DNA from 4 places in the Pseudoalteromonas sp. NH0006-46 genome. Region 3 is predicted to be linked to each of the others. Evidence: predicted binding sites of a transcription regulator. Region 3 holds the regulator's gene; each other region holds the start of a gene.
The links. The regulator sigma-54, encoded in region 3, starts transcription at its own class of promoters, with help from an activator protein. The targets are predictions, from matches to a motif close to GTTGGCACGNNNNTNGNNT.

Region 1 (7,859 bases), on a different contig from region 3:
GTCGGATGTAGTCTAAAATTTTACCCATGAATACCCCTAATAAAAAAATATGACATTTATACAACTAAAAATTTACATTTAACTAGTTTTTTATATTCAAAACTCGTAATCTTACGGTAACAATAATAACAACAGGTGTTTACTAAACATGACCCAAAAGAATAAATTTGCGTCAACATTTGTTGATATTTCAAGCCAACTTAAACGCTTTGTTTCTCGAATTGTACAGCCTGATGACGTAGACGACATTGTGCAAGAAACATTTATAAAAAGCTACGAGGCTGATTTAAAACAAGATATTCAGTATACCCGTAGTTACATGTTAAAAACCGCTAAACATTTAGCATTAAACCATGTGGCTAAGTGGGACAACAAATTTAATGATTCGCTTGATGATGACAGCGAATTACCTGTGTTGCTAAAGTCAATGCAGCTTGAAGACGAATACACGTCCAAAGAGCGTTTTTTACTGTTTTGTAGAGCAACAGAGCAATTAAGTCCATCAACCCGTAAATGTTTTATACTAAAAAAAGTATATGGCATGAGCCAAAAAGAGATCGCAAGCGAGATGCAGCTTAGTCAGAGTACTGTTGAAAAACACATTGCTAAAGGGTTATTAAAAACCATGCTTTACATGCGCGAACACGATCAAAGCCAAGTGGCAAAAACTAATCACGACAATTCTCTCTATCCGTTAACCGTAAAGAGGGTTGCAAAATGAGCAATGTTCATCAATTTACTTCAAAAGATTTAATCTTAGAAACAGCTTGTAACTGGATCAGCGCCATTGACCGTGGCTTATCAAAAGATGAAAAAGAGCAGTTTACACTGTGGATGATGCAAAGCAACGCCCACCAAGATGCACTTTACGAGCTAGCCCACCTATGGGATGAAATATCTGTTTTAAACGAGCTCAGTAATTTATTCCCTCATCGTAATAGTAAGCAACCTAAAAAAAGATGGCTGGTTTCAACGTCTATTGCAGCCAGTTTATTTGCAGCACTTATGGTGTGTAGTTATCTATTAATTAATTTAGAAAACGGTTACAGCCAACAGTTAGCAAAAGTTAATTACACTAAAATTTATAGAACTAAAGTTGGCGAGCAAGCAACTTACGCATTACCCGACGGCACCATTGTGCAATTAAATACAAATAGTTTATTAGAAGTCGCTTATAGCAAAGGCCGCAGACAACTATTGCTCAATAGGGGGGAAGGTCGATTTAACGTTGCTAAAGATGCATCTCGCCCATTTAGTGTAATGGCTGGCAATAAAAGTTTTACTGCATTGGGTACTGTATTTAATGTTCAGCGCAATACATCTTCCGACTTAGAGCTGGTGGTAACCGAAGGCAAAGTAATGATCACCGATCCGAGTGTAGCAGTGGATGCCAGCGACTTTAAAGCCTATCAGTTAGCTGATAAAAATGCAGAAAAAATACGCCAAATTAATGCCAATATAGTTACCTCTGGCGAAAAGGCTGTTATAGAAAAAAGCATCACTAAGCCAATCACTCAGCTTTCTATTGATGATGTTGAACGTGATTTAGCTTGGCAAAATGGCATGCTTGTTTTTAATGGTGAACCGCTTAGCGACGCTTTAAATGAAGTGAGCCGTTATACCTCTACACGCTTTAAATTATCGTCAGAAGAACTTGCGTCTATTAAAGTAGCCGGTGTGTTTAAAGCAGGCGATGTGACTGGTCTGTTAGAAAGTTTACACACTAACTTTTCTATTAGCCATGAACGCCAAGGTAAACACACAGTAACGCTTACGCAAAATACAAAATCATAAGAAGCAGCTATGCAAATCAGACATATGTTAGATAAAGTTGCATCTTTAAATCCTGCACGTAAAAAAAAGATTAAAAAAAAGAAACAAAACCATAGAGGATTTTTGTTTGCCAGCTGTTTATATACAGTGCGCAGTAACCAATTGCATTTATTGAGTGGTTTATGTGTGTTTGCACCCGCTATGTTTAGCCTAAGTGTGCAAGCCGCAAGTCAAACTACCGGGCAAATGGTGCAATTTGATATAAAAGCGCAGCGAGCAGACAAAGCCTTAATTGAATTTGCTAAACAAACCAAGCAAACCGTGGTGTTTTCATACGAGTTAGCTAAAGAATATGAAGCAAATTCAGTCTATGGATTTTATACCCAACTAGATGCGCTGGAGGCATTATTGGTAGGGACTGGGCTCGATGCGGTTGTTGATCAAAATGGATTACTGAGTATAAAACTCAAACAAATCAACAGGAATGATAACAACATGATGAAGCTTTCAGCAGTCAGTGCAGCAGTATTACCGGCATTACTGGCGGTAAATTCTCAAGGTGTAAATGCGGCAGAAGACGTTGCCCAAGAAAAAATCGAAAAAATTGCAATTGTTGGTAGCCGTGTAGCAGGGCGTTCGGTTGAAGATTTACCCGTTCCGGTCGATATTTTAAGTGCTGAAGCACTTGAAAATACAGGCCAGACTGAAGTGGGCCGTATGCTACAAGCAATTGCGCCTTCATTTAACTTTTCAAGTTCATCTATCAGCGACGGTACAGATGCATTAAGACCTGCAACATTACGCGGTTTAGGTCCCGATCAAACATTGGTATTGATCAACGGTAAACGTCGTCATCAAGCTAGCATTATCCATATTAATACCTCGGTTGGTCGTGGTACTGCGGGTACCGATATGAATGCTATACCGGCTTCTGCAATCAAGCGTATTGAAGTTCTTCGTGACGGTGCAGCCGCTCAATATGGGTCTGATGCAATTGCAGGTGTTATCAACATTGTATTAAAAGATGGCAGTGAAGGTGGTAAAGCTGCAATTAACTACGGTGAATACTCTGAAGGTGACGGTGAAACAGTTAATGTTGATTTCAACAAAGGTTTTGCACTCGGTGACAATGGCTACTTAAATACAACTATTAATTACCGTGATCGTGCGCCAACTAATCGTGCAGGTTTGCATGGTTCGTGTCAGTTTTACGGCTGTGAAGAACTCAGCGATGGAACATTGCTGGCAGGTGACCCACGTGAATTAACAGCTGATCGTAATACATTTAGAATTGGTGATGCTGATTCGCAACAGTTTGGTTTAACCGTAAATACGGGTTATGAACTAGGCGATGGCGAATTATATGGGTTTATCACGTACTCAACACGCGACAACGAATCTGCCGCGTTTTTCCGTCACAATGCTAATGCGGGTGGCAATCCGGTGTTACAAGATGGCGACGCAACAATTCCACTTGGCTTTTTACCAAAAATAAATACCACCATTGATGATATTTCTTACAACTTTGGTTACAAAACAGAGTTTGATAACGATTCAAGCCTTGATTTATCGTACACGTACGGTGAAAACAGTATCGACTACACAACAAGCGATACAATCAACGCGTCGTACGCTAACTTTTTACGTTATGAACAGGGCTTAAGCGCGGCTGACATTCGTGCGAGCATCCCGCGTGAAGCGTATGCTTATGGCATGGAATTGTCTCTGCAAACAATTAATTTAGATTTTACTCAAAACTTTGACGATTACTCACTAGCAATGGGCGCAGAAATGCGTACCGACGAGTACCGTATTTTAGCTGGTAATGAGTATGCTTATCGTGATTACGATACGAATAACGGCGTAAGCATTTACAGTGGTTTAAGTGGCGGTGTTGGCAGCGAAAACGCGTCTGGCGGTACGCAAGGCTTTGGTGGTTCGTCACCTGCATCATCAGTTGATGAATCTCGAGATGTGATTTCGTTTTATTTAGACGCTGAAGCATATGTTATTGAAGACGTAATTTTATCGGGCGCACTTCGTTACGATAACTATAAAGGGTTTGGTGACACGGTTAACTTTAAGTTAGCGGGTAACTGGGCAATTACAGACGATATTTCATTACGTGGTGCGCTAAGCTCAGGCTTTAGAGCGCCGTCTATGCAACAACTTTACTTTAACAACATCAGTACACAGTTTGTTGTAGGGCCAAATGGCACATTAGTAGCCGAAGAAGTGGGAACGTTCAGAAACGACTCTACACTGGCACAAAGTTTAGGTATTCCAAAACTTAAAGAAGAAAAATCTCAAAACCGTAGCTTAGGTATTGTATATAACGTAACAGATAGCATTAACGTAACGGTAGATTACTACTCAATCGATATTGACGACCGAATTGTTATCAGTAACCGTTTAGGTAAAGGACTTTCTACTAGTTTAGACGCAGCGCTTGTTAGCTCAGGTGCTGGTGCAGGCCAGTTTTTCTTAAACGGTGCAGACACAGAAACAAGCGGTATAGATTTTGTTGCAACCTACAATACTGAAGGGTTTGGCGGCACACTTGATTTTACCCTTGCTGCTAACTTTACAGAAACTGAAGTTGTTTCGTTATTCACACCATCAGGCTCTGGTCTTGAAACTGTGCCAGTTGAAAGCGTGTTTTCAGATCAAGAAATTTCGATTATTGAAGAATGGCAACCAGAAGATCGTATTAACCTAAGTGCGCTTTATCAAAATGAAGACTGGACCGTTAATCTGTCGCTTAATCGCTTTGGTGAATACACAGTAGAAGACGGTGGTCGTCAAACTTACGGTGCCGAAATACTAACAGACGTAAAAGTTAATTACTTTATTAACGAAAACCTATCTGTGAATGTGGGTGCTAATAACTTGTTTGATGTATACCCAGACAAAAATGAAATTGGTAACTCTCGTACAGGCACAATTGTAGACGCTAACGGCAATACTGTTGTAAGTAGTAATGGCGTGTTTGAATACTCTCGTCGTTCAGCACCTTTTGGCTTTAACGGCGCATACTACTATGTAGGCGCAGAGTACCGCTTTTAATAACTAACTCTCCCTTTCGTTATTTAACTCAAAGGGCCGAAAGGCCCTTTTTTTGGTTTTATATTTAACACTGATTAGCTAATAGGTTTTAATTAGAAACTAAGCTAATTGTGTAGTTATCATACTCTTTAATGTTATTCATCACCGTCATCAGCGTATTGTGTTTACTGTTTTCATCTGCTTTTATAAGCACCGAACTTATTTCATATTTAGCTGCAAACATGGCTAAGTTGTTCGACACTTGCTCTAAGTCAATTAACCTCCCTGAAAAGTAAACGCCGTTATTTGTATCAATACTGAAAACTGCATTTTTGCTTTGTTTTTCAATACTTGGCTTGTCTAATGGGCGGTTTAATTCAATGGCGACGGGTTTAACAAATGAGGTAGTAACAATAAAAAATATGAGCAGTATGAACACAATATCAAGCATTGGGGTCATGTCTACGTCGGCGTTATCTTGCAGTTTAGCTGTTTTATTTTTCATATTGGACCTTACTATTTTAATTAAAGCTGCGGCGCCACAGCGAGGTTTTTAGGATCCTATTAACAAAACTAGCACAGCTGAAAAATAATACAGTTAAATAAATATTCTAATAACATTAAATATTTGTATAAAATATGTTCTAACATGTAACTAAAACATATTCATGATTTTTGAGTAATAAAAAACCCAGCCTGTCGCTGGGTTTGTATGGGTAATAATTTACTGAATAGCTAAAAAACAATTCAGGTTAGTTAGCTTTTTTGCATTCGGCTCATTTCAGCATGACAACTTTGCATTGTAAGGAGTGTTGCGGCAAGCGCGGCTTCACAATCGGCAGGTTGTGGTTTATCCATCGCTTCTTTAATTTCCGCTAAGGTTTTGTCCTCAACCTCTTCAAGCTCGCTTACATAGGTGCTGTCGTTGTTTGAACTAAACGTGGTAAGAAGCGCGGTGTATGCTCTGCGTGCTTCAACAGCAAATGACGACCCTTCTTCTCGCTCGCCTTGCTCGTTTATAGCATAGGGTTGCAGGCGTTCAATACTTACTCTGCGCGCATCAATCATGCGCTGAAATAGTGCCCCTATGGCGGGGTCTTCAATATTCTCTTGTGCTTTTTGGTAAAAATCGATACCGCTGTTCATTACTTGGATGATGTCTGAAATATGATTAGCGTCTGTTCCTTGAAGGGTGTTCATAATGACCTCTTTAATGTTATGAATGAAACTTATCATAACTAAAGCAAGAGCCATTCCATTTTAAATGGCGGAGTTAAGTAACTGATATTTATATGTATCTAGAGTTTATAAAAATAACTAGGCGAAAAAACACTATGACGCCTAGCAAATCTTACAAATAATCGTGTAATAAATTTATTTTAGTTCATCGGCCACTTCAGCTACTTTTTGACGAAGCCAAATATGGCTAGCATCTCTGTGCAGCAGTGGGCTCCAAATCATGTCTAATTCAAAAGGAGGAATAGGAAATGGTGGCTCTAAAATTTTAAGACCGGCATCGTCTAAATAAATATTAGCCGCTTTTGATGGCAAAGTAGCCACTAAGTTTTGCTCTTTTGCCAAGTGAATGGCGACATGGTAGTTACGTGTAAATGTGGCAATGTTTCTATGTTTACCAAAATGAGCAAGTGCTTCATCAACCCACCCCAGTTTTTGCACATCTTTTGGATCCATACCAACGCCCACGCCAAAGCCTGTTTTACTTACCCATATGTGGCGAGCTTTTAGGTAGCTATCAAGACTGAAGTTTTCGATTATTGGGTTATCGGCTTTTACTAGGCAGCAAAAGCTGTCTTTCCAAATACGCTTATGGTGAAACGATTGCGGAAGATTTTCAAAACGGTTAATTGCCATATCTACTTTACCGTTTTCAACATCGTGAAAAGTCACGTCGCTTGGTGTGAGTATATCTAACGTTGTATCTGGGGCTTCTTCGTGCAGTTTGCTTAGTAGTTTTGGTGCAAGTGTACTGGCTGCATAGTCACTGGCCATTATCCTGAATACACGTTTACTTTGGCTGGCTTCAAACTCTCTGTTTGGTGCGAGTGTTTCTTCAAGCGTCATGAGTATGCCACGAATGACGGGTTGTAACTCAATGGCACGTTCTGTTGGCACCATGCCATCGCTAGTACGAACTAAAATAGGATCGTTAAAAAGGTTACGAAGGCGCTTAAGGCCGTTACTCATAGCTGGTTGTGTAATGCTTAACTGATTTGCAGCGCGTGTAACGTTGCACTCACGAAGCAGTGTATCGAGGTATACAAGTAAGTTTAAATCTATTTTGCTTATATTCATGTGTGTGTCCTTGCGCCTACCAGTGATGGATAAAACGCTGTGCTGTCGGGTACGGGTAAATATGATTTATTAGGCCATTTTTTATATTTTGTTGCGCCTGCTTCCAAAAGTTAACATCAATCAGTTCAGGGTGTGTGCTGATTAAAAACTGTTTGTATGTCGGGTTTGGCGTCACAAATGTGCAAAGTTGCTCAGGGAAAACGTCCTGCGGGGCAACAGAGTAGGTTTGCTCATCCATTAAGTAGTCATCGTAGCTTTTGGCCTTGGGCAACGCTCTAAAATTCATGTCTGTTAAATATTGCACTTCGTCGTAATCGTAAAAAATAATGCGCTTGTGTTTACTTACACCAAAGTTTTTTAATAGCATATCGCCAGGAAAAATATTAACCGCTATCATTTCTTTTAAAGCTTGGCCGTATTCTTCTATCGCATCAGCAGCGCTTGCGTCATCAGCATTTTCTAAAAATAAGTTTAATGGTGTCATGCGCCGCTCAATATACAAATGCTTTATGATCAGCCAATCACCTTCAATGACCATAGACGAGCCAATCGTTTTATGAAGTTGCTCAAGTAAATTACTATCAAATCGTGCTAAAGGAAATACGACGTTTGAATACTCTATTGTGTCGGCCATTCTACCAACCCGGTCATGACTTTTAACGAGTTGATAACGTTTTAAAACTGTGTCGCGACCAAACGGTTTACTCTCACCAAACTTGTCTTTAATT
Region 2 (7,859 bases), on a different contig from region 3:
AATGCCTGAACCAATGGCATTTGTGCCTTGTAAGTCAGGTGCTTTGTAGTACATATCAAAAATACGAGAAAGCTGATCTTGAGGAATACCTTGCCCTGTGTCTGATATTTTAATAACTAACCACGGACCTTCAGGGCGATTTTCACGGCTACATTCAAGTATTACTTTGCCATGCTGGGTAAACTTCACCGCGTTATTTATCAGGTTCCAAACCACTTGGCGTAAACGAGTGGGATCAAGCAGCGCATATATGTCTAGCTTACCATTTCGTTCAATATCAAACTCCAGCCCTTTTTGCTCTGTAATTAAACCTGCAAAATTCACAACATCGTTTATAAAATCAGATACATTGATAGAGTTTGCAGCAATATCGAGCTGTTCTCTGTCTATTTTATCTAAATCTATAATGTCGTTAAAAATATTCCCGAGCGTCTCTGCACTTGAAAAAACCGTATTACACCAACTGCGCTGCTGCTTATTAAGGTCGGTATCAAGCAACATGCGTGTTAAACCCACAATACCATTAAGCGGTGTACGCAACTCATGGCTTAATGTAGCAATAAACTTACCTTTATCTTTATATGCGGTTTCAAGAGCCTCAGCGGCTTCTTTACGGCTAGTAATATCACGCCCAAAGCCAAGCAAACCAATGTAGTCACCTTCATCGTTTATAAAAGGAAGTTTTCGCAATTCAAACCAGCGTGTTGCACCATCAACTTCATAACCTACATCGATGGTGATTGCTTTGTGAGTTTGCTCTACCTCTTTGTCTGTGCGTAGTACTTCAGATAAAAAGTCATTTGGAAATATTTGTTCTACCGTTTTACCAATGAGCTCACGGCTTGATTTCCCCATTACTTCTTCAAACATTTTATTGCAGCCAGCAAATACCCCATTGTTGTCGCGGTAATAAAATAAATCGGGGGATGAATCAACAATTGAGCGCTGTAACATGCTTTGCTGAGCTAGCTCTTGCTGTGTTTTTTTGCGCTCTGCAATTTCTCTACGAAGCTCTTCAATGGCGCGATGTTTGGCATGAAAGGCCATTTTACGTTCATCTATTTCAATATTAAGCCGATTAATATTATCTTTAAGTGTTTGGTTTAATAGCTTTTCTTGTTTGGTTGCGCTATCTAAGTAGGCGTATGAAGCGTCTAACTGACGAATTGAGTTTATAAGTACGCTAATAATTAGAGGTGACACTACAGCTGAAAAAAATACCACAGCCAAAATATCTACAAGAAACAATTCACCTATCGCTACGTAATAAAACATACTCGATAAAATAAGAGACGCAGCTAAAAATAAAGCGTAACAAATGGCAGCCGTTTTTAACTCGCCAAATCGCGCTATAGAACTTGAAAGCACCCGAACCCAAGGGCTCAAAGAATAATCGGTCATACGTAGTTTTATCTCTTTGCTGTTTGCTTAAATATAAGTAAGGCAATGCTATTTTACAGATTTTAGCATTTTTCTATTCGCTATTTTCGTGTTGTGCGACAAAAACAGTAAAAATTCATACGCGATTTTGACTGGCAATAAAGTCCTCGTTTCAGCCACTGATTATTTCGTGTAAAATAAGGCGCCTTATCATTGCCAATAACGAGTAACATAGCATGCAAACCAATATGCCCGATATAGCCGACACCGCTCCCGCATTACAAACAGGTAAATTAGACTGGGTTGGCATGGGTGAAATTGAACTGCCATTTATTTTTGAATCGCGTGATTTAAGCCCTGTTACCGTTAATGCTAAAGCGCGCGCATTTGTAAACTTACATAAAGAAGACGCCAAAGGCATTCATATGTCGCGCTTATTTTTAGCGCTTGATTTACTCTCAACAGAGCAACAAGTGAATCCTAAAACAATTGGCCAAGCGCTTAATACCTTTATATCAAGCCATGAAGGCTTGAGTAATAAGGCGCAAATTGAGTTTAAATTTGAGCTTCCACTTCGGCGCAAATCTCTTTTAAGTGGGAAAGCTGGCTGGAAAAGCTATCCAATTACACTGACAAGTACAATTGAAAACAATATTATTAGTTACGAGCTAACTGTTGATGTTACCTACTCATCTACTTGCCCTTGTTCGGCAGCACTTGCACGCCAGCTGATACAAAACGCATTCAGCGAAAAGTTTAACCAAGACACACTCAACCAAAAAGACGTACTTGATTGGCTTGGCACAACACAAGGCATTGTGGCAACACCTCACTCGCAACGCTCAATTGCTAACGTAAAAGTTAAGCTCGATAGCAACATCCAGGAGTTTGATGTAGTTAACTTAATAAACACCCTTGAAGGCGAGCTCAAAACGCCAGTACAAGCGGCAGTAAAGCGTGAAGATGAGCAAGAATTTGCCCGTTTAAATGGTCAAAATTTAATGTTTTGCGAAGATGCAGCACGTAAAATTAAAGCAATATTAGAAGCAGACAGTTACGCAGATTACTGGCTACAAATAAACCATTACGAATCGCTTCATGCACACGATGCCGTAGCTGTTGCTGTAAAAGGTATTAACGGCGGGTATAAAGCGTAAAACACCTGCGTTATCTTAAATCGCCATTCGGTAATTCATATACAACTTAGGCACAGTAATTGCTTTAACAAAACAGTGTCAATTTGTTGTTATGGAGTTACCGTATGGAATTCGCTTTATTGTCGATTTTAGTATTAGTGGTAGGTGCATCAATTGCCGCGTCAAAATTTAGTGACGACGGCGGTAATCCTTATCCTTTCAAACGTAAACAAAGCGTATTTACGCAAGTAGAAAGCGCCTTTTTAAATCTATTAGAGCGTGCTATTGGCGATCAATACAAGATTGTGAGCCGAGTTAAACTTATTGATGTCATCGACTGCAAAGAAGGCTTATCACCTAAATCAAAACGCGCTGCTATTGCCAAAGCCAAAAATAAGCAGCTTGATTTTGTGTTAATCGACAAAGAAAAGATGACCATAGTTGCCGCCGTTGATTTAGTAAATAACGCCAACAAAGATGGCCATAAAGCACAGCGAGACTGGTTTGTGAATGGCGCTTTAGAAGCTGCAGGTATTCCACACATTCGCATGAAGGTAAAAGCAGGCTATCGTCCATCAGAAGTACGCGATGCCATTATGTTTAAGTTAGGCAAACCTGCACCAACAGCTCAGCGCCCATTGCGCAACCGAGTTCACAAACCTGCCGTTTTATCACCTTCACAAGCTAAAGCCCATTCAACAGCATTAGCCGAAATATAATTATCAAGTGACTAAACTTGCATTAAAGCGAGCATTTTAAATGTCTCGCTTTTTTGTTTTTTATTGTTAACTTCACGTATAATCATGCTATTCAAACTCAGGAATCAAACACTATGAATGTTGGTATTATTGGCGCAATGGAGCCAGAAGTTAAAATATTGCGTGAAGCAATGCAAAGCCCAGCTATTTTAACTAAAGCAGGTTTTACATTTTACACTGGTGAATTAGCGGGTTGTACAGTTACTCTTGTTCAATCAGGTATTGGTAAAGTAGCATCAAGCATTGCAACTACATTACTTATTGATAACTTTAAACCTGATTGCGTTATTAACACCGGCTCTGCTGGCGGTTTTGATCCATCATTAAGTGTTGGCGATGTCGTCATATCGTCAGAAGTTCGTCACCACGATGTAGACGTAACCGCTTTTGGCTACGAAATTGGCCAAGTACCGCAAATGCCTGCAGGTTTTGTTGCGCACCCTAAGTTGGTTGAAGCAGCACAACAAACTATTGCACAAATTAGCGAAGTTAAAACCTTGGTTGGCCTTATTTGTACTGGCGATACTTTTATGTGTGACCCTGTTCGTATTGATAAAGCGCGCAGCGACTTCCCTTCAATGCTTGCAGTAGAAATGGAAGGTGCATCTATTGCGCAAACCTGTCATACGCTTGAAACACCTTTTGTTGTTATTCGTTCAATGTCTGATATTGCAGGTAAAGAATCGCCACAATCATTTGAAGAGTACCTAGAAACAGCATCAATTAACTCATCTAAAATGGTTGTTGCTCTGCTTGAAAAGCTAACGGCTGTAACACTGTAAATGCTTAGCAATATTGTTCAAAACCATTTGGACTTTATTGTATTCATAATAGCGCTCCTTGCTGAGCGCTTTTTACCACTCGTTAGTTGGTACCACCCTAATACCGTTTTAGTGGCCGTGTTTCGCGCCATGGGCAAACGTATTTATAGTAAACAAAATACAAACAGCTACCACTATTTAGCAGCCATCCTTGCCAGCGTGCTGGTGCTCAGTGTTATTTTAATAATTATTACTTTACTGCTTGAATTTGCATTTTACCCCGAGTTACTGGCAGGCCTTATTTTATACCTTTGCCTTGAAAGCCAAAGCCTCAACAAAAAAGCGCGTCGTATTGCAAAGTTGACCAAGCAAAACCAAAAGTCAGCCGCGCGCGAACTATTAAAACCGATACTCGCACGTGAAGTAAGCAAGCTTTCTACAGCCGGCATTATTAAAGCACTTATAGAGAGCTTAATACTTCGCACTGCCCGTTATTACTTTGTAGTTATATTTATTTTTTTACTTTTAGGCCCCATTGCAGCTCTTGGGTACCGACTACTTACCTTAATGCAGCAAGCATGGCGCCATGATGTTTCACCAAACAGCGCATTTTTAAAACCATTAAAGCTTATTTTATTTGTTATTGAGTATATTCCGGTACGTTTATTGTCCCTAACAATTGCTGCGAGTAAGGCCACAAAACAAAGTATTCATTATATAAAACACTATGGCCAACACTTCTATCAAACAAATACAGGGTGGTTACTCAGTGCATGTTCAGCATCACTTGGCGTGCAACTGGGTGGGCCCGCTATGTATTTTAATAAGCGGTATAACAAAATGCGTGTTGGTACTGATAGGCTACCTAACGCTGACGATGTGCCAGCCGTATTAAATCGGCTTAATCAGGCGCGTGCCTTTTGGGTACTCGTTATTGTGTGTATTGAAATTCTAAAAAGCATTTAAGCTTTACTTAGTAAAAAATTGAATATAAAAAAACCAGCCTCAGCTGGTTTTTTATTCCCCGTATACTTAAGCTACGGTAATGTTTGCAAACTTACGTTTACCTACTTGATAAATATCTGTTGTGCCTTTTGCTATTTCTAGTTTGGTATCGGTGATTTTTTCTTCACCGTTCAGTTTAACTGCACCTTGTTTTATCATGCGCATCGCTTCTGATGTACTGGCAACTAAATTAGCTTCTTTTAATAAGTTAGCGATTAAAATAGTGTCTTCTGCAATGGTTATTGTCAGCTCAGGAATTTCATCTGGCAGCGCTTTTTTCTGAAAACGTTGAATAAAATCGTTGTGTGCAGCTTGTGCATCTTCTTCACTATGAAAACGTGCAATAAGCTCTTTAGCAAGTTCAATTTTGATATCACGCGGGTTAGTACCCTGCTCAACACGTTCTTTTTGCGCTGCTATTTGCTCAATCGAAAGACCACTTAGTAAATCGTAGTAACGCCACATTAATACATCACTAATCGACATCACTTTACCAAACATGTCATTAGGTGCATCAGTAATACCAATATAGTTACCTAAAGATTTAGACATTTTTTGAACGCCATCAGTACCTTCAAGTAATGGCATCATTAAAACAGTTTGTGGCTTTTGGCCTTCAACTTTTTGAAGCTCACGCCCCATAAGTAGATTAAAGCGCTGATCAGTACCACCAAGCTCTACATCTGACTCTAAAGCAACCGAATCCCAACCTTGTACTAGCGGGTATAAAAATTCGTGTATTGCAATTGGCTGTCCGCCATTGTATCGCTTTTTAAAGTCATCACGCTCAAGCATACGCGCAACCGTTTGGTTAGCAGCTAGTTTAATCATGCCTGCTGCGCCTAACTTTTCCATCCACGTTGAATTAAAAGCAACGGTTGTTTTTGCAGGATCAAGAATTTTGAAAACCTGCTCTTTATACGTTTCAGCATTGGCAAGAACATCTTCACGGGTAAGCGGTTTGCGTGTCACGTTTTTACCGGTTGGATCACCTATCATGCCCGTAAAATCACCAATTAAGAAAATAACTTCGTGACCTAAGTCTTGGAAAGTTTTCATTTTATTAATTAGTACTGTATGCCCTAAGTGTAAATCTGGCGCTGTTGGATCGAAACCCGCTTTGATTTTTAACTTTTTGCCCGACTTTAGTTTTTCAACTAACTCGTCTTCAATTAATATTTCTTCTGCACCGCGTTTTATCTCTGCAAGAGCGGTTTGTAAATCCACAGTCTATTACTCCAAAATTCTGCCAACAAAGAGGGCTACTAGTTGTTTTGTATAACCTTAGTTTAACAAGGGCTAAATCAAACTTATATGTGCAACTAACATAACAAATTTCTACCTAATTAAAACAACTTTTTAAGTGATTAATGCAACTAAATAAAATACGCACAGTCTGAGGTAAATTAAGCGCTAAAAAGGCATATAAAGCCCGATTTTAGCGTAATTCAGCGCGATTTAAAATCTACAAAGCACTGGTATTCGCACAATATTAGGTATATCCTGCAATATTATGTATTTATTATCTTGACAGCAGAAAAAGGCACGTTATGGTTCACGTGGTTAATACCCTCCCCAAAAAACACAAATTGCTTATCTTATGTTTGGTTTCTGCTATTGCCGCCTTGACGTTTCTTCCATCTGAGAAAGCAACCGCGTCTAAAGACAACAATGCAAATGCATTAGAGATTGGCAAGCGCTACGAGCTTCAAGTTAAAGTTGATGACAACGAAAAATTAACCGAGTTAAATTCAGAGCAAGCAGCCGAAAAACTTCCAGAATACGATTTAGTCGACCACCAAGTAAAAACGGGCGATAACTTAGCAATTATATTTAAACGCGCGGGCTTTTCAGCGCAAACTCTACATAAGCTAATTAACACTAACGCAGAAACTCGTAAGCTAACTAAAATTCACCCAGGCGAAGTACTGAGCTTTGCAACCGGTAAAGATGGCTCACTTGCGCAATTGCGTTACGTTATTTCTAAAACAGATACGTTGTATGTAACTCTAGACGACGAAGGGAACTACAATACATCTATAGATAGCAAAGAAATAGAAACGCTGACCAAAACAGCTGGCGGTGAAATTTCTAGCAGCTTTTGGACTTCTGCAATTGCAGCGGGTTTAAGCGAGCGCCAAATAATGAACTTTGCTGATATTTTTGGTTGGGATGTGGACTTTGCTAACGATATTCGTAAAAACGATCAATTTGGTTTAATTTATGAGTCTCACTATGTTGAAGGCGAATTTATCGGTACCGGTAAAATTATAGCGGCTGAGTTCATTAACCAAGGGCAACGTTTTACAGCAATTCGACACACCGACGGCAATTTTTATACCCCCGAAGGCCGTAGTATGAAAAAAGCATTTCTACGTGCCCCCGTTAATTTTAAATATATAAGCTCGAGTTTTAACCCGCGTCGCTTACACCCAGTTACAGGGCAAGTAAAAGCACACCGTGGTATTGATTACGCTGCACGTACTGGCACACCCGTTGTTGCATCGGGTAATGGTAAGGTGGTTAAGGCAGGTTACAGTAAGTACAATGGTAACTACGTATTTATTAGCCACGGTACACAGTATGTCACCAAGTATTTACACCTTAACAAAAAGCTTGTTAGAACAGGTCAAAAAGTAAAACAAGGTGACAAAATTGGTACTGTAGGTGCTACAGGTCGAGTGACTGGCGCGCATTTACATTATGAGTTTTTGGTTAACGGTGTTCACCGTAATCCTAAAACGGTTAAATTACCAAAGTCTGAGCCACTCCCCCGCTCTGAGCTTGCTAAATTTAAACCTATTGCCGAAAACTTTATT
Region 3 (7,859 bases):
GTCCTGCACCACTGCAACACAAGATATTTTGGCCGCTGAAGCGTTAAATATTATGGAGCAAAAACGTATAAATGGCTTAATAATTGTTGATGAGCAAAATCACCCTATTGGTGCATTAAATACGCAAGACTTATTAAAAGCAGGAGTACTATAAATGCAATTTGAAGAGCTCTATCAACCTCTAAGCGAAGACGCAAAAGCACGTGCTAAAAAAGTAAAGCTGCTTATTTGTGATATCGATGGTGTGTTTTCTGATGGTCGTATTTATCTGGGTAACCAAGGTGAAGAGCTCAAAGCGTTTAATACAAAAGATGGCTTTGGCATTAAAGCGCTAATTAACAGCGGCTTTGACGTTGCGGTTATTACCGGACGACATTCAAAAATAGTACAACAGCGTATGACAAGCCTAACAGTACAACACATTTACCAAGGTCAAGAAAACAAACTCCTCGCTTATGAGGAGCTAAAAACAAAGCTTAACTTATGTGATGAGCAAATTGCCTACATTGGCGATGACGGCCCCGACATGCCGGTAATGGAGTTAGTAGGGTTTGCTGTTGCAGTAAATGACGCACATCCGCTAATAAAACGTTTAGCGCATTACACCACACAAATGCTTGGTGGATTTGGTGCAGTGAGAGAGCTTACCGACCTGCTAATGCTTGAAAACAACAAACCCTTGACCACCAAAGGTACGAGTTCATGAATGCAGCGCGCATCATATTAAGCGTTTTATTCATCAGCTGTATGGTTTGGCTTTGGTACCCTTATTTCACACAAGTAAGTTTACCGCAGCAAACCGAAGCAGACATTATTGCAAAGCCCGATTACACTGCCATAGAGCTAAAACAAACAGCGTATGACGAGAATGGGAAGATTAGCCACAAAGTAACGGCAGCGCGAATGGAGTTATATCAAGAATTAGGATTTACCTTTTTTGATAAACCCATTTTTACGCTTTATAACGACAAACAAACGTGGCGAATTAACGCTAACGAAGCAACACTATACGAAGGCAGACAATTAATACTAGAAGGTAACGTTGTTGCTAGTAACTTAACTGATAACGCAATGATAGATAAAATAAATGCTGATAATATTCAGGTAGATATAAAATTACTAACGATGCAATCAGAACAACCTGTCATTGTTACAGGACCCAATTTAAAGATCACCGGTAAAGGCCTCGAAGCCGATTTAAAAACCGAAGTGATAAAACTAATTAACCATACGCGAACTATTTATTATGACCAATAAACTATTAACACTCTTTATTATTCCAACATTTATACTTGCACTCGGTGCAAATGCTGCTGAACCAACGGCGCCACTTGCTGCAAATCAAATTTCTATTAGTGCTGATAAGCAAGAAGGTCAACTGAAAGAAAATGTAGGTATATTCGAAAAAAACGTTGAAATTATTCATGGCGACAGAAAAATTACCGCTGACCGCCTAGAAGTGCATAAACGCGATGAATTGGGTGATAACAAGCAACTGTTAATTGCTACAGGTACACCCGCTTATTTTGAAGAAAAACAAGCCGACGGCACAATAATGAGCGCCAGCGCTAATGAAGTTAGATACGATGTTTCTAAACGTTTTTTAACATTAATTGGAAATGCACAGGTCTCTCAAGCTGGGCAAAAAATGAATGCAAAAAGCATTACCTACGATATTGAGCAACAACTCATTAGCGCCGAAAAAGATGAAAGCTCAACGGATCGCGTGCACACCATTTTAGTACCTGTGGAGCCAAAAAAAAGCGATAAAGGTAAGCCATGAGTACATTAAAAGCAGAGCTATTAGCCAAAAGCTACAAAGGCCGAGAAGTAGTTAAAAATGTAGGCTTAGAAGTTAAAGCCGGCAGCATTGTGGGCTTACTTGGTCCTAACGGTGCCGGTAAAACCACCACGTTTTATATGATTGTAGGCTTAGTCCCTAGCGATAAAGGTAAAATATCTATCGACGAGAACGATATTACTCTTTTACCTATGCACAGTCGTGCTAGATTAGGCATTGGCTACTTGCCGCAAGAGTCGTCTATATTCAGAAAGTTAACCGTGTATCAAAACTTAATGGCTATTTTAGAAACTCGAAAGGAGCTCACTAAGCAAGCCAGAGAAGATACACTTAATAATCTATTGGATGAATTTAGTATTCAACACATTCGCGATAGCAAAGGTATGGCACTATCGGGCGGAGAGCGTCGCCGAGTAGAGATTGCACGTGCTTTAGCTGCAGATCCAAAGTTTATTTTATTAGACGAACCGTTTGCCGGCGTTGACCCTATTTCAGTGTTGGATATTAAAAAAATTATTGAACACCTTAAAAACCGTGGTATTGGTGTATTAATAACAGACCATAATGTAAGAGAAACCCTTGATGTTTGCGAAAAAGCCTACATAGTTTCTCATGGGGAACTGATTGCTTCTGGTACCCCTGAACACGTATTAAACGATAAAACTGTACGCGATGTATATTTAGGCGAGCAATTTAGGCTGTAACATTTACGCCTTATTTGTATGCATCTGCTAGTATTAATTATAACAACTTAAAAGGATTGTTAGAGATACATGAGGCAATCACTACAGCTGCGCATGGGCCAGCAACTTACAATGACACCTCAGTTGCAACAAGCTATTCGCTTGCTGCAATTAAGCACATTGGATCTTCAGCAAGAAATACAAGAAGCGCTCGACAGCAACCCATTACTTGAGGTTGAGGAGCAAGACTATGCCGATGACCTTGCAGGCAAAAATGAGCAAAAAGCAGATAATGATGAAGTGACAGTAAGTGCATCTGCAGATGAAGCCCCCAGTGAGTATGAACAAGACAGTGGTGAAGCCCTAGCAAAAGATACCGTCAGTGACGACATGGCAATGGACGTTAGCTGGGATGAGTACATGAGTGCCGCCCCAGCATCGTCTTCAGGCCCCATGCCTGAAGATGAGTCTATTTATCAAGGTGCATCGACTGAAACCCTTCACGAATACTTAATGTGGCAATTACAACTAACGCCATTTAGCCCTACGGATGAAGCGATTGCTATTGCAATAGTTGAAGCCGTGGACGACTCAGGCATATTAACCCTCAGCTGTGAAGAAATTTTAGAGAGCTTTAATCAAGATAACGACGATGACGTTGAGGTTGAACTTGATGAAATTGAAGCCGTTTTAAAGCGTATTCAATTATTTGACCCTGTTGGTATTGCAGCACGAAGCTTACAAGAATGTTTGTGTATTCAGTTAAATCAATTTGATAAAGGCACCCCTTTTATTGACGAAACAAAAATGATTTTAACCGAGCACATAGATTTGTTAGCTGCTCGCGACTACCGTACATTAATGAAAAAAACGAAGCTCAAAGAAGATGAGCTTAAAGAAGTAATGACACTTATTCATACGCTTAACCCAAAGCCTGCAGACACAATAGTGCGAGAAGAGTCTGAATATGTAATACCAGATGTGTCAGTTAAGAAAATTAAAGGCCGCTGGGTTGTTGAACTAAACCCAGACAGCATGCCAAAAATTCGTGTGAACAGCCAATATGCTGCAATGTCGCGTACAGTTAAGTCGAGCGGTGATAGCCAGTTTATTCGCTCACATTTACAAGAAGCTAAATGGTTTATTAAAAGTTTAGAAAGCAGAAACGACACACTTTTAAAAGTAACTAACTGTATCGTAAAACAACAACAAGGCTTTTTTGAACACGGTCCAGAAGCCATGAAACCTATGGTTTTAAATGATGTAGCCGAAATGGTAGAAATGCACGAATCGACAATTTCGCGCGTAACGACTCAAAAGTACATGCACACACCGCGTGGAATATTTGAGCTTAAATACTTTTTCTCAAGCCATGTAAGCACGGAAAATGGTGGAGAATGTTCATCCACAGCGATACGAGCACTTATCAAAAAATTAATCGCAGCAGAAAACTCAGCAAAACCATTGAGTGATAGCAAAATTGCGGATATATTGGCTGAGCAAGGAATTAAAGTAGCAAGACGGACAATCGCAAAATACCGCGAATCTCTTGCTATTCCACCGTCAAATCAGCGAAAGAGCCTGATCTAAGACGCTAAACAAAGAGGGTAATGCTTATGCAACTAAATTTAACTGGTCGTCATGTAGAACTAACTGATTCATTAAGAGACTATATAAATACCAAATTTGCGAAGCTAGAAAGGCACTCTGATCATATTAATAATGTTCATGTCATTCTTGATATAGAAAAATTAAATCAAAAAGCAGAAGCAACTATTCATGTAAGTGGCGCTGAATTATTCGCATCCACTGAACATCAAGATATGTATGCAGCGATTGATTCATTGATTGATAAGCTTGACCGTCAAGTAATTAAACACAAAGAGAAGCTTGCTCGACACTAATATGATGAAACTAAGTTCACTTATATGCCAGGACTGCAGCAAAGCTGCGGTCCTTTTTAATAGTAAAAAAAGAATTTTAGAATTTATTAGCGAGCTTGCTCACGATAAATTACCGTATTTGTCTCAACAAGATATTTTGGGCGCTTTATTAACTCGCGAAAAGCTAGGTAGCACAGGAATAGGAAGAGGCATAGCTATTCCACATGGTCGAATGAGCGGCGCACAAGAACCTTTAGCATTAGTATTAGTAAGTGAAACACCGATTAACTTTGATGCTATAGATAATCGACCAGTTGATATTTTTGTTGCACTCATCGTACCTGATGGTGATAACCAGCAACACTTAAAGACGCTAGCGACGATAGCTGATAAACTAAAAAACAAAGAATTTTGCAAACAGCTACGCTGTGCTAAATCGGACGCCGAGCTGTATCAAATTATTGTTGACCAATCGTAATAAATTTAAAGGGTGATTAATGGAGTTGATTATCATAAGTGGCCGTTCTGGTTCTGGTAAGTCGGTTGCTTTACGCGTTGTTGAAGATCTAGGTTATTATTGCGTAGATAACATCCCTGTAAATTTATTACCTTCTTTGGTAAGAAGCGTTTCTGATAACTACGATAAAATCGCCGTTAGCATCGATGTGCGAAACTTGCCAAAAGAACAAGATGAATTTAATCACATTATTGAATATTTACCGGGTTTTACAAAACCAACACTATTTTATTTAGACAGTGAAGATCAAACATTAATAAAACGTTTTTCAGAAACAAGACGTTTGCACCCTCTATCAATCGATTCGCTTCCGCTTGATTTAGCCATAAAAAAAGAAAAAGAACTACTTGACGTGCTAACTACTCGTGCCGATTACATGATAGATACCAGCGACTTGAGTGTTCATCAACTCGCTGAATCGATTCGTGAAAAAATATTAGGTAAAAAAGACAAGCAGCTGATTGTCACATTTGAATCATTTGGTTTTAAACATGGTATACCTAAAGAAGCAGACTACGTATTTGATGCACGTTTTTTACCTAACCCACATTGGGAGCCTGAACTAAAACCACTCAATGGTTTAGACCAGCCAGTAAAAGATTATTTAGCTAGCCACAGCATAGTTCAAAAGTTCACATGGCAAATACAAACTTTTGTGCAAACCTGGTTGCCTCATTTAGAACGCAATAACCGTAGCTACTTAACGATTGCTATTGGTTGTACTGGCGGACAACATCGCTCTGTATATTTAGCGCAAACAATTGGTGAAAGCTTTGCAGTTACACACCCTAATGTAAAAATACGCCACAGAGAACAAGAAAAATAATTTATATAAACTAATAACCTGTTCAGCTTTGATAGAGTAATGTATGCGCATAGAAGACACTTTTTTAATACAAAATAAATTAGGGCTACATGCCAGAGCCGCGACAGTATTGGCTCAACTTGCTGTTAAATTTGATGCTTCAATCACTTTATTTCAAGATGACAAAGAAGCTGCTGGTGATAGTGTATTAGCACTGATGCTTCTTGAAAGTAGCCAAGGTAAAGAAGTTAAAGTGGTATGTGAAGGACCTGATGCAAAACAAGCTTTAAATGCCATTGGAGAGCTTATTTCGCAACGATTTAACGAGCAAGAGTAACGTTAATTTTTAACAATTAAATAAAATAACTATAATCAAAAATAACTGGCTAATAGTTCGTACTCTCCCACCCACTAAGTAACAGTTACAATATAAATAAAGGACGCCAATGCCCGAAGCTTTTGAACAAGACTACCCACTACAACAACTAAAACAAGTGACTAAGTCACTTAATAGTGGCCAGTTTGTTCAAGTTAGACGCATGCTCGCAAAAACCGCCCCATGTGATACTGCTTTATTATTGGAGTCGTCTCCTCATAAAATTCGTCGATTACTTTGGCAACTTGTTGACCCTGATGTTCAAGGGGACGTACTAGAAGAGTTATCAGAAGACGTACGTTTAGGCATCATAGCCCAAATGGAACCTGAGCATATTGCTGCCGCTACTGAAGATATGGGGCACGATGACTTAGGCGAAGTGTTACGTAGCTTGCCTGACACCGTTTATAAAGACGTTGTTAGCGCTATGGATATTCAAGACAGGGAGCGCGCAACACAGGCGTTGTCTTATCAAGAGCGTTCTGCCGGCGCACTCATGAATACCGATACGGTAACTATTCGTCCAGACGTTACCATTGATGTAGTACTGCGCTACATTCGACTTCGTGGAGAGTTACCTGAAGGCACAGATGATCTGTATGTAGTTGATAAACATAACTGCTTTATTGGTGCTTTGTCGCTGAGTACATTGCTGACTAATTCACCTGAAAAAATTGTTCGTGATTTAATGGATGAAGAGTGTGAGTCAATTCCAATATCTATGGATGAAAGTGAAGTTGCACAACTATTCGAACGCCATAATTGGATCTCTGCCCCTGTTGTTGATGATAATGATCAGCTGCTAGGTCGTGTCACAATCGATGATATTGTCGACGTTATACGAGAAGACGCTGAGCATAGCTTACTGAGCTTGGCGGGTCTTGATGATGAAGAAGATACCTTTGCTCCCGTCCTAAAAAGCTCTAAAAAACGCTCAGTATGGTTAGGAGTTAACTTATTGACGGCGCTTGCGGCCGCCTTTGTAGCTAGTTTTTTTGAAAGCACACTCGATATTTTACCTATATTAGCAGTGCTTAATGGCATTGTACCTTCTATGGGTGGTGTTGCTGGTAGCCAATCGCTTACGCTTGTTATTCGTGGTATTGCTGTCGGTCATATTAATCAAACTAACCAACGTTTTTTAATGATGAAAGAACTGGCCATAGGTGCGCTTAATGGTATTTTATGGTCATTATTAATAGCGGGTGTCATTGCACTATGGCAATGGGACTTTATGCTCGGCGGCGTGCTTGCTTTTGCTATGTTTATGAATTTAGTGGTAGCCGGCGTGGCTGGAGCGAGTATCCCTATTTTACTTAAAAAAATGAATATAGACCCTGCACTTGCAGGTAGTGTAGTGCTTACAACAGTGACCGATATTGTGGGTATTTTTGCCTTTTTAGGCACCGCTACCTGGCTATTAATATAAGTATAAAACTGTCACAAAAAAACGCGCAGTTGATGTATGGCTGCGCGTTTTTAGTTACCCAGTAGAAACTACCTGGCTTTTTGTCTATTTCCACCCACTTTAGGTTTTGTATTAGCCTTTTTAAATTGGCTAAATCCCGTATGACGTGTAAGCGCTGGGCGACCACCTTTGCGGCCTTTATTAACGGCTTTACCCGCTTTTTCATCGCGGCCTTCTTCTGGCACTAAACAATTTGGCCCTTTGCCAATTAAATTAGCCTTACCCATTTTACGAAGTGCTTCACGTATCATTGGCCAACCTGATGCATCGTGGTAGCGCAAAATAGCTTTGTGTAATCTACGCTGGCGAGCTCCTTTTGGCACAGG
Region 4 (7,859 bases), on a different contig from region 3:
CAACCCAGTCTCTGTCATTAGTTACTACTTCAAGATTTGCAATATTTAGTATTGTTGCTGTTTGCTTTGTACTTCAAGTTATTAATAGCCTCCCTGGAATAAACCTCAATGGTTTAGGTATTTATCCGCGTAGCATTCAAGGTTTAATTGGCATACTTTGCGCTCCCTTTTTACACGGTAGTTGGTGGCACTTTGCCAGTAATATGCTGCCATTTGCGGTGCTCAGTTGGCTTATTTGCCAATACAGTGTTAAACGATTTTACACCGTGTTTGTTTTTACTGCGCTTGTAGGAGGTTTGCTTGTATGGGCATTTGGTCGCAGTAATTTTCATGTTGGTTTGAGCGGCGTAATATATGGTTTATGGGGTTTTATTCTCTGCTATGGCGTGGTTAGGCGCTCGCTAAAATCAATCGTAATCGCTGTAGTCGTTGCCATACTTTATAGCGGTTTTATTTGGGGCGTATTGCCGCAACGTTTTCATATTTCGTTTGAAAGCCACTTATTCGGAGCCTTAAGTGGTTTGTTTTTGGGTTATAAATTAGCAAAAGCAGATAGACAAAAAGGTTTGTGAAAAAACTATTTTAAGTAAATCAATCTAACAGTGAGGTTATTTATGAGCAATAAAAACGATTACACACCACCCAAAGTATGGACTTGGGAAAGTGAAAGTGGCGGTAAGTTTGCCAGTATTAATAGGCCCATAGCTGGGGCAACTCATGACAAAACCTTACCTATTGGTGAACATTCATTTCAGCTTTACTCGCTAGCAACACCGAACGGCCAAAAAGCCGCTATTATGTTTGAAGAACTTTTAGAGCTTGGCCTTAATGATGCGCAATACGATGCTTATCTAATTAATATTGGCGAGGGAGATCAGTTTGGTTCTGACTTTGTTAATATTAATCCAAATTCAAAAATTCCTGCGCTACTTGATCACTCAACAACACCGCCAACACGTGTATTTGAGTCGGGCTCTATTTTGCAATATTTAGGTGAAAAATTTAACGCATTTATACCTAAAGGCCTTGTAGCAAAAACCGAGTGTCGTAACTGGTTATTTTGGCAAATGGGTTCTGCACCCTACTTAGGCGGCGGGTTTGGCCATTTTTATAGTTATGCGCCAAGTAAAATGCAATACCCTATTGACCGCTTTACTATGGAGACCAAACGCCAACTCGATGTACTTAACCAGCATTTAAGTAACAATGACTATATGGCGGGCGATGAATATTCAATTGCCGACATGGCTATTTGGCCTTGGTATGGCTCGCTTGTTTTAGGCGACTTGTACGATGCTGCAGAGTTTTTAGACGTTACCTCTTATACGCATGTTGTTAGATGGGCTAAACAAATCGCTGAGCGTCCCGCGGTTAAAAGAGGTCGTCGTGTTAATCGCACATGGGGCCCCGAAGAAGACCAGTTAGCCGAACGACATAGCGCAGACGACTTTAAGTAAACTGTTGCTAACACTTCAAAAAACCAGCTTAAATGCTGGTTTTTTATGTTCAATTTTAATATGGCGTTGCTAAAGTGATCACACTCCACTAACTGAGAGTAGAATATTTAATCATATCAACCTAGTATAAATTTACTTACTTCAAAATTTGTGAAAACACCGTGGTCAAACTAACAAAAGAGCAAATTTATAAACGCCTTAATAATGAAGAAGATGCTAAAGCCTGCAAAGAAATTGATGAATCTGCATGTAAAGAGGTACCCGGTAACTTCATTATTTTATTACTGAGCCAGCTGTTTAGTAAATTTGCAGATGCACTACTCAACCCTAAAGTAACGCTCCCTTGGTTAATGCAAAGCATAAATGTGCCTGGCAGCTTTATAGCTTGGCTTGTACCAATAAGGGAATCTGGCTCTTTACTTCCGCAGTTGGCCATTGCCGATGTGATCCGCAAACTATCTGTTCGAAAATGGGTATGGGTAATTGGCGCTATTGCGCAATCGTTATGTATCTTTGCGATGGTAGGCGTTGCTTTTGCATTAGAGGGAAAACAAGCGGGCTACGCTATTTTAGGTTTATTAATTTTATTTAGTTTAGCGCGTGGCTTTAATTCAGTAGCAGCAAAAGATGTACTGGGAAAAGTGATTCCAAAAAAACAGCGAGGAAACATTAGCGGCTTAGCGGCAAGTATTGCAGGTTTAGCAACCCTGACCTTTGGGCTGTTGATGTGGTTTTTTTCTCAGCAAAAAGAACAAAACACGGTATTAATTGCTTTGGTATTGGGCGCAGTAATGTGGATTGTGGCGGCCTTTTTTTATAGCCGCATAAATGAATACAAAGGGGCCACTGAGGGAGGAAAAAACGGTTTACTGCACGCATTTACAAAGCTTAAACTCCTTTACCACGATAAGCAATTTGCCCACTTTGTTGTCACACGGGCTTTTTTGTTGTGCTCAGCCTTAAGCGCACCATTTTATATTATTTTAGCAAGTCGCCAGTCGTTTGACTTTTCATTACTTGCAACGTTTATTGCCGTATCGGGGTTAGCTAGTTTAGTGTCGGCGCCAATTTGGGGGCGATTAAGTGACCTATCAAGCCAGCGAGTTTTAGTGCTTAGTGCCATGCTAGTCACTTTCAATGGCTTAGCGGTATTTGTTATTGCAACGTGGTTTAACCATCTGTTGAGTGCATGGTTGCTACTGCCTACGCTTTACTTTTTACTCTCTGTTGCTCACCAGGGGGTTCGCCTTGGCCGTAAAACGTATTTAGTCGATATGGCACAAGGAAACAAACGTACCGATTATGTTGCGGTAAGTAATACGGTTATTGGTGTGCTTTTACTCATGTTAGGCAGTCTTGGGTTATTTGAGAGCTTTTTGTCTACCGCTGAACTTATTTTGCTCTATAGCATGCTTGGGTTTTGTGGCGCTATTAGTGCATTATTTTTACCTAAAATAGAATAAACATCGCCATAACAATTCGCACTAACACCCAAAAGCACTTACTTTATTAATCCATTTAGTATAAACATTTTATTACAATTACTTACACCCTAACGTTAGTTTTTGCCGTAGGCTGAAGAGAGTTAAATACTTGCCTACTTAAAACTACACAAAGGGACTTACCATGTTGAAACCGTTTAGTGCATTACTTATATTGCTTGCGCCTAGTGTTTTATCGGCACAAACTATGTCGATTAAAACTACCGAAGAGTTAGTAACTACCGACTCAACGACGTTATTTGCATTCAACAAAGAGCTTAAACAGCTAGAACATATTGATTTGCTATCGGCACAAAGTACTCAGCTAATTTTGCCTGATAATGCCATTGGCTTTGACGTGGCAACACTTGCTAATTCGAGTGGTAAACAAGCGCTTGTTGTAGCAAGCGATGGCATTTACAAAGCAGGCAAAGATACACCTTCACTGTTATTTACATACACATCAGTAATAAACCAGCTAGAAGTCACCGAGTTTGAAAAAATAAACTTTATTATTGATGCAAACAAAGATGGACTGAGTGATATTTTGCTCCCTGACTTAAAGCAAACAACTCTGTATGTTCAAAACACCAACGGCCAATTTACTCCTCATACTTTTGAAAAAACAGCGCTATTTACCGGTGATTTTTCAAAAGAAGGGCTCACTCTTGAGGTTGATATTAATAACCAGCCTACTATTACCGACTTTAACCACGACGGCCTAAACGACTTAGTATTTTTAAATAAGCAAGGCGCCAATGTACTTTACGCGAATGCTAATGGTTACAATAAAACCATGGCTGACGTTAATTTTAAAATTGAGCTGGGCGAGCTCAGTAACGGTGAAAAACGCAAAATAAAACAGCTTATTGATATAAACAACGATGGTTATTTAGACTTTATTACCAAGCAATATAAGCCAGTGAAAGGTATGGATTCGCTCGATATTGAAATAGCGCATAACCTTTATTTGGGTAATCAAACAGGTTTTAGTGAAACACCTATTAAATTGTTAAATACCAGCGGCCCTAGTCAGCTTGTATTTGAAACAGATTTTAATAACGATGGCTTAATAGATCTTCAAACAATGGACTTAGACATTGGCCTTGGCACTATTGCTTCTATGGCTATGGGCGGTGGTAAAACTGACGTAGATGTAGAAATGAATATTTATAAGCAACAAGCAGATGGCTCATTTGCCAGCAAATCAAGCATAGAAATTGATCTTGAGATGGAAATAAATATGAGTAATGGCGATGCAACCCCGCCTTTATACATAGGCGATATAAACGGCGATAACAAAACCGATGCAGTCTATAAGTACAGCAAAAAAACGCTCTATGTTTACTACGGCGATGAGAACAATTTGCTGAGCAAAAAGCGTAAAAAAATAAAGTTAACTTTACCTAAAAAAAGTAAAGATATTTTGTTAGTTGATATTAACCAAGACGGTAAAAAAGACTTTGTGTTTAAATTTACAGAAGAAGATGGCACCAGTAAAATATCAACCCGCTTAAACTAACCTCCTACACAAAAAGCCCAGAATTACTGGGCTTTTTGCAAAGGCTTTAACATATGTTTACGCTTTAATACTGAGAAGCGAATCAAATTTAGACAAACCAAACTTTTCTTGAACAGCCGATAGTATAGCGTCTTTATCTTCATCATTTATTTGGCTTGAATACTGCTCTAATAATTCATCTAGGTAACTTACTACCTCTTCTGTATTAACTTGCTCTAGTGAATTTTGTGGCGGTGGAGGCGGCCTTTGCCCTTCAGGGCGGCCAGCATTACCAATACTTTTAGCGTCAAATTCAAGCTCGCTCATTAATTCTGCCAGCTCTTTAGTAGGTGAAATACCCTGCTCTTCAAACGCAGCTTGAATGCTCTTTGCATCTTCAGATGTTAAGTTTTCGGGATCAAACTGCGCTAGCGTTTCTTTTACAAAATCACTTTGTTCTGACGTTAACGATGCAGCTTGGCTTTTTTGCTGCGGGATAAAACTAGTAGCGTTATTGTTTATAGAATTGATCATGTTAGTTTCCTTTCAACGTTCACGACGAGGTGGTTTATATTCACTTAATTCTTGCTCGCTGATTTCCCCATTACCGTCAGCATCAATTTCATCAAAAATAGTCTGTGCGTCACCGTGAGGTGGTTTTTTAGTATTAAATTCGTCAAAACTAATTGCACCATTGCCATCGGTGTCGAGAGTTGAAAAGTCTGGCTTAGGCTGTTTGTTATTACTTCCTTTTGCAGCAATATTGGCCGAAAAAACAATGCTAAGTAATACAATTATTGCCGTTGATCTTAAATGCTTCATAGTAATAACCTTATATTCAGGACATGTTGATACCGTAAACTTACACCTTAAAAAAGCAAAAAATGTGCAAACAATAAGGAAGCATTCAATAATTTAAAAAATTGATGTGTTCTAGGGCGTTCTGGTTGCCCAATTTACAATCAGCAGATAAGCTAACGCAAACATGTGCAAATGCGCGTAATACTGCCCTTAATTCTCAAAGCTGATATACTGCTTGGGCATATAAAACAACTAATTACAGAGCACTTTTATAAATAATGATTAATAACCATCTCTACTTAGCAGGCAAGCTGTGAAAACACCAAAACGCTTACAACCCCTTATCGATGACGGTTTAATTGATGAAGTACTTAGCCGACTAATGAGCGGCAAAGAAGCCGATGTATTTGTGGTTAGATGTGGTGAACACATCCGGTGTGCCAAGGTTTATAAAGATGCCGTTAAACGCAGCTTTAAAAAAGCCGCACAATACCAAGAAGGCCGTAAAGTTCGCGGTGGTCGCCAAGCTCGTGCCATGGGGAAACGCTCAAGTTATGGGCGCCAGTTAGAAGAAGAAATTTGGCAAAACGCTGAGGTTGATGCACTTTCTCGATTAGCTAGGGCCGGTGTGCGCGTACCCGACACATATTGCTGTGTTGATGGTGTATTACTTATGGAACTTGTGTCTGATAGCGATGGCGATGTTGCGCCGCAGCTAGGCCATGTAAGTATGAGTAGAGAGGAAGCTATAAAACAACATACACTGATGATGCATTACATTATGCTTATGCTGTGCGCGGGTATTATTCATGGCGATTTATCAGAGTTTAACGTGCTTGTTGACGATAAAGGCCCTGTGATTATTGATTTACCGCAAGCTGTAAATGCGTCTGCTAACAATAGCGCTGAAGCCATGTTTGCTCGTGACGTAAACAATATGCGCCGATATTACAGCGAGTTTGCGCCTGAGCTGTTAAATACTCAGTATGCCAAAGAAATGTGGGCACTATTTGAAGAAGCAAACCTAACACCTAACTCTATACTTACAGGTGAGTTTGAAGATAACAGCGAAGACGCTGATGTTGATTCTATACTTGACGAAATTCAAGCCGCTGCCGATGAAGAACAAGAACGTTTAGCGCGTATCAACTTCTCTGACGACGAGTAATAACACTCATTTTTATGATAATCGCTTTGCTCCCTTATTGCGGGTGTACAAAGCGATACCCCACCCCATAAACAGATTGAATCACACTCTCAGTTTTAGTTAACTCATCAAGCTTTTTGCGTAATTTTTTTATGTGGCTGTCAATTGTTCTGTGGCTCACAATGCGCTGATCGGTATACATGGTATCCATTAGGCTATCACGTGAATAAACTCTACTCGGGTTATTAAACAACGGTTTAAATAACTGAAATTCAACGTTTGTAAGCTCAATGTTGTTATTTTTATAGTTCACTTTGTAGGTGGTTTCATCTAACTGCATTGCCGACGTTTGAGCCTGTGACGTATTAATACGCCTTAAAATAGCTTTAACGCGGGCAACCAGCTCTGCGTAACTAAATGGCTTGCAAATATAATCGTCAGCGCCTAACTCAAGCCCTAACAGACGGTCTATTTCTTCTACTTTAGCCGACACCATAATAATCGGTACTGTGGAAAAGCGCCTAATCGCTTTGCATAATTCAATTCCGCTTTGACCTGGTAACATTACATCAAGTAACACAAGGTTGGGCCTATTAATTTCAAGCCATGGAAGTACGTCATTCCCATGGTGTATTTGATGAGTATTAAAATGATGATTCATTAAAAAATCACTCATTAAATTAGCCAATTTTTTTTCATCTTCAACTATTAATATTTGTTCACTCATTGGCATCTCGCTTTGTCATATAAGTCCTAGCCACTTACTAAAGTAGGTAAATTAAAAAGTTACACTTCTGCGCTTTACATTGTGGGTAAGCTAATCACAACAGCAAGGCCGCCTATGCTTGCTTTCTCTGCGACTATTTCACCATGATGGCCTTCGACTATGTGTTTACATATTGATAAACCAAGGCCCGCTCCACCTTTTTGGCGGTTACGCGCACCATCAACCCGATAAAGGTATTCAAACAAATGCGCTAAATGCGAAGACTCTACCCCAACGCCATTATCCTCGATGGTCAGCTCAATAAATGATTGCCCTTTTTTGCTTATGTTCTCAGCGGTTATTGAAATAGTAGTGCACTGAGCATAGTGCACAGCATTCATTAAAATATTGTCAAATAGCTGCAATAGCCGTGTTTTATCAGCCTGAACAATAGCTTGTTTGGCACTGTTAAGTACGTAAATATTAATTGCATGTTGTTCAAAAAGTACCTGATATTTTTGCTCAATTGTATTTAACAGTAATGTTAAATCGGTTGGCTGCATGGTGTAATGCATCCCCCCTAATTCAGCACTATTTAGCATGTGTAAATCATCAATCAACCGTTTTAAATGCATTGCCTCATCGTTAGCAGAGCTAATGTTTTGGGTGTTGGGCTCACGTACGCCAAGTAACATTGCTTCAAGTTCACCAAGTAAAATGCTCATGGGTGTTCTTAATTCGTGAGAAATATTTGCCAGCCAACGTT

Region 1: the regulator sigma-54 is predicted to act here: its motif matches at 6,060-6,078, upstream of AC27I2_RS12875 (ferritin-like domain-containing protein).
Region 2: the regulator sigma-54 is predicted to act here: its motif matches at 2,584-2,602, upstream of AC27I2_RS07255 (DUF2726 domain-containing protein).
Region 4: the regulator sigma-54 is predicted to act here: its motif matches at 5,315-5,333, upstream of AC27I2_RS13840 (EF-hand domain-containing protein).

The regions. Positions count from the first base shown of each region.
Region 1 is NZ_BAAJML010000006.1:97,287-105,145, forward strand. Features, by position in the region: gene AC27I2_RS12850 (DUF2937 family protein) at 1-28, opposite strand, end outside; gene AC27I2_RS12855 (RNA polymerase sigma factor) at 149-721, shown strand; gene AC27I2_RS12860 (FecR family protein) at 718-1,794, shown strand; gene AC27I2_RS12865 (TonB-dependent receptor plug domain-containing protein) at 1,804-4,839, shown strand; gene AC27I2_RS12870 (ExbD/TolR family protein) at 4,928-5,323, opposite strand; gene AC27I2_RS12875 (ferritin-like domain-containing protein) at 5,575-6,018, opposite strand; gene AC27I2_RS12880 (LysR family transcriptional regulator) at 6,193-7,131, opposite strand; gene aceK (bifunctional isocitrate dehydrogenase kinase/phosphatase) at 7,148-7,859, opposite strand, start outside.
Region 2 is NZ_BAAJML010000002.1:523,909-531,767, reverse strand. Features, by position in the region: gene arcB (aerobic respiration two-component sensor histidine kinase ArcB) at 1-1,401, opposite strand, end outside; gene folE2 (GTP cyclohydrolase FolE2) at 1,617-2,537, shown strand; gene AC27I2_RS07255 (DUF2726 domain-containing protein) at 2,642-3,235, shown strand; gene mtnN (5'-methylthioadenosine/S-adenosylhomocysteine nucleosidase) at 3,349-4,056, shown strand; gene AC27I2_RS07245 (cobalamin biosynthesis protein CobD/CbiB) at 4,057-5,001, shown strand; gene tyrS (tyrosine--tRNA ligase) at 5,068-6,267, opposite strand; gene AC27I2_RS07235 (peptidoglycan DD-metalloendopeptidase family protein) at 6,591-7,859, shown strand, end outside.
Region 3 is NZ_BAAJML010000001.1:246,348-254,206, reverse strand. Features, by position in the region: gene AC27I2_RS01135 (KpsF/GutQ family sugar-phosphate isomerase) at 1-154, shown strand, start outside; gene kdsC (3-deoxy-manno-octulosonate-8-phosphatase KdsC) at 155-706, shown strand; gene lptC (LPS export ABC transporter periplasmic protein LptC) at 703-1,257, shown strand; gene lptA (lipopolysaccharide transport periplasmic protein LptA) at 1,247-1,783, shown strand; gene lptB (LPS export ABC transporter ATP-binding protein) at 1,780-2,505, shown strand; gene AC27I2_RS01110 (RNA polymerase factor sigma-54) at 2,575-4,074, shown strand; gene hpf (ribosome hibernation promoting factor) at 4,101-4,388, shown strand; gene ptsN (PTS IIA-like nitrogen regulatory protein PtsN) at 4,393-4,845, shown strand; gene rapZ (RNase adapter RapZ) at 4,865-5,710, shown strand; gene AC27I2_RS01090 (HPr family phosphocarrier protein) at 5,754-6,026, shown strand; gene mgtE (magnesium transporter) at 6,136-7,494, shown strand; gene AC27I2_RS01080 (YgiQ family radical SAM protein) at 7,563-7,859, opposite strand, start outside.
Region 4 is NZ_BAAJML010000007.1:63,999-71,857, forward strand. Features, by position in the region: gene AC27I2_RS13815 (rhomboid family intramembrane serine protease) at 1-572, shown strand, start outside; gene yghU (glutathione-dependent disulfide-bond oxidoreductase) at 615-1,457, shown strand; gene AC27I2_RS13825 (MFS transporter) at 1,619-2,920, shown strand; gene AC27I2_RS13830 (FG-GAP repeat domain-containing protein) at 3,084-4,460, shown strand; gene AC27I2_RS13835 (hypothetical protein) at 4,518-4,973, opposite strand; gene AC27I2_RS13840 (EF-hand domain-containing protein) at 4,986-5,261, opposite strand; gene AC27I2_RS13845 (PA4780 family RIO1-like protein kinase) at 5,554-6,408, shown strand; gene AC27I2_RS13850 (response regulator) at 6,443-7,114, opposite strand; gene AC27I2_RS13855 (ATP-binding protein) at 7,189-7,859, opposite strand, start outside.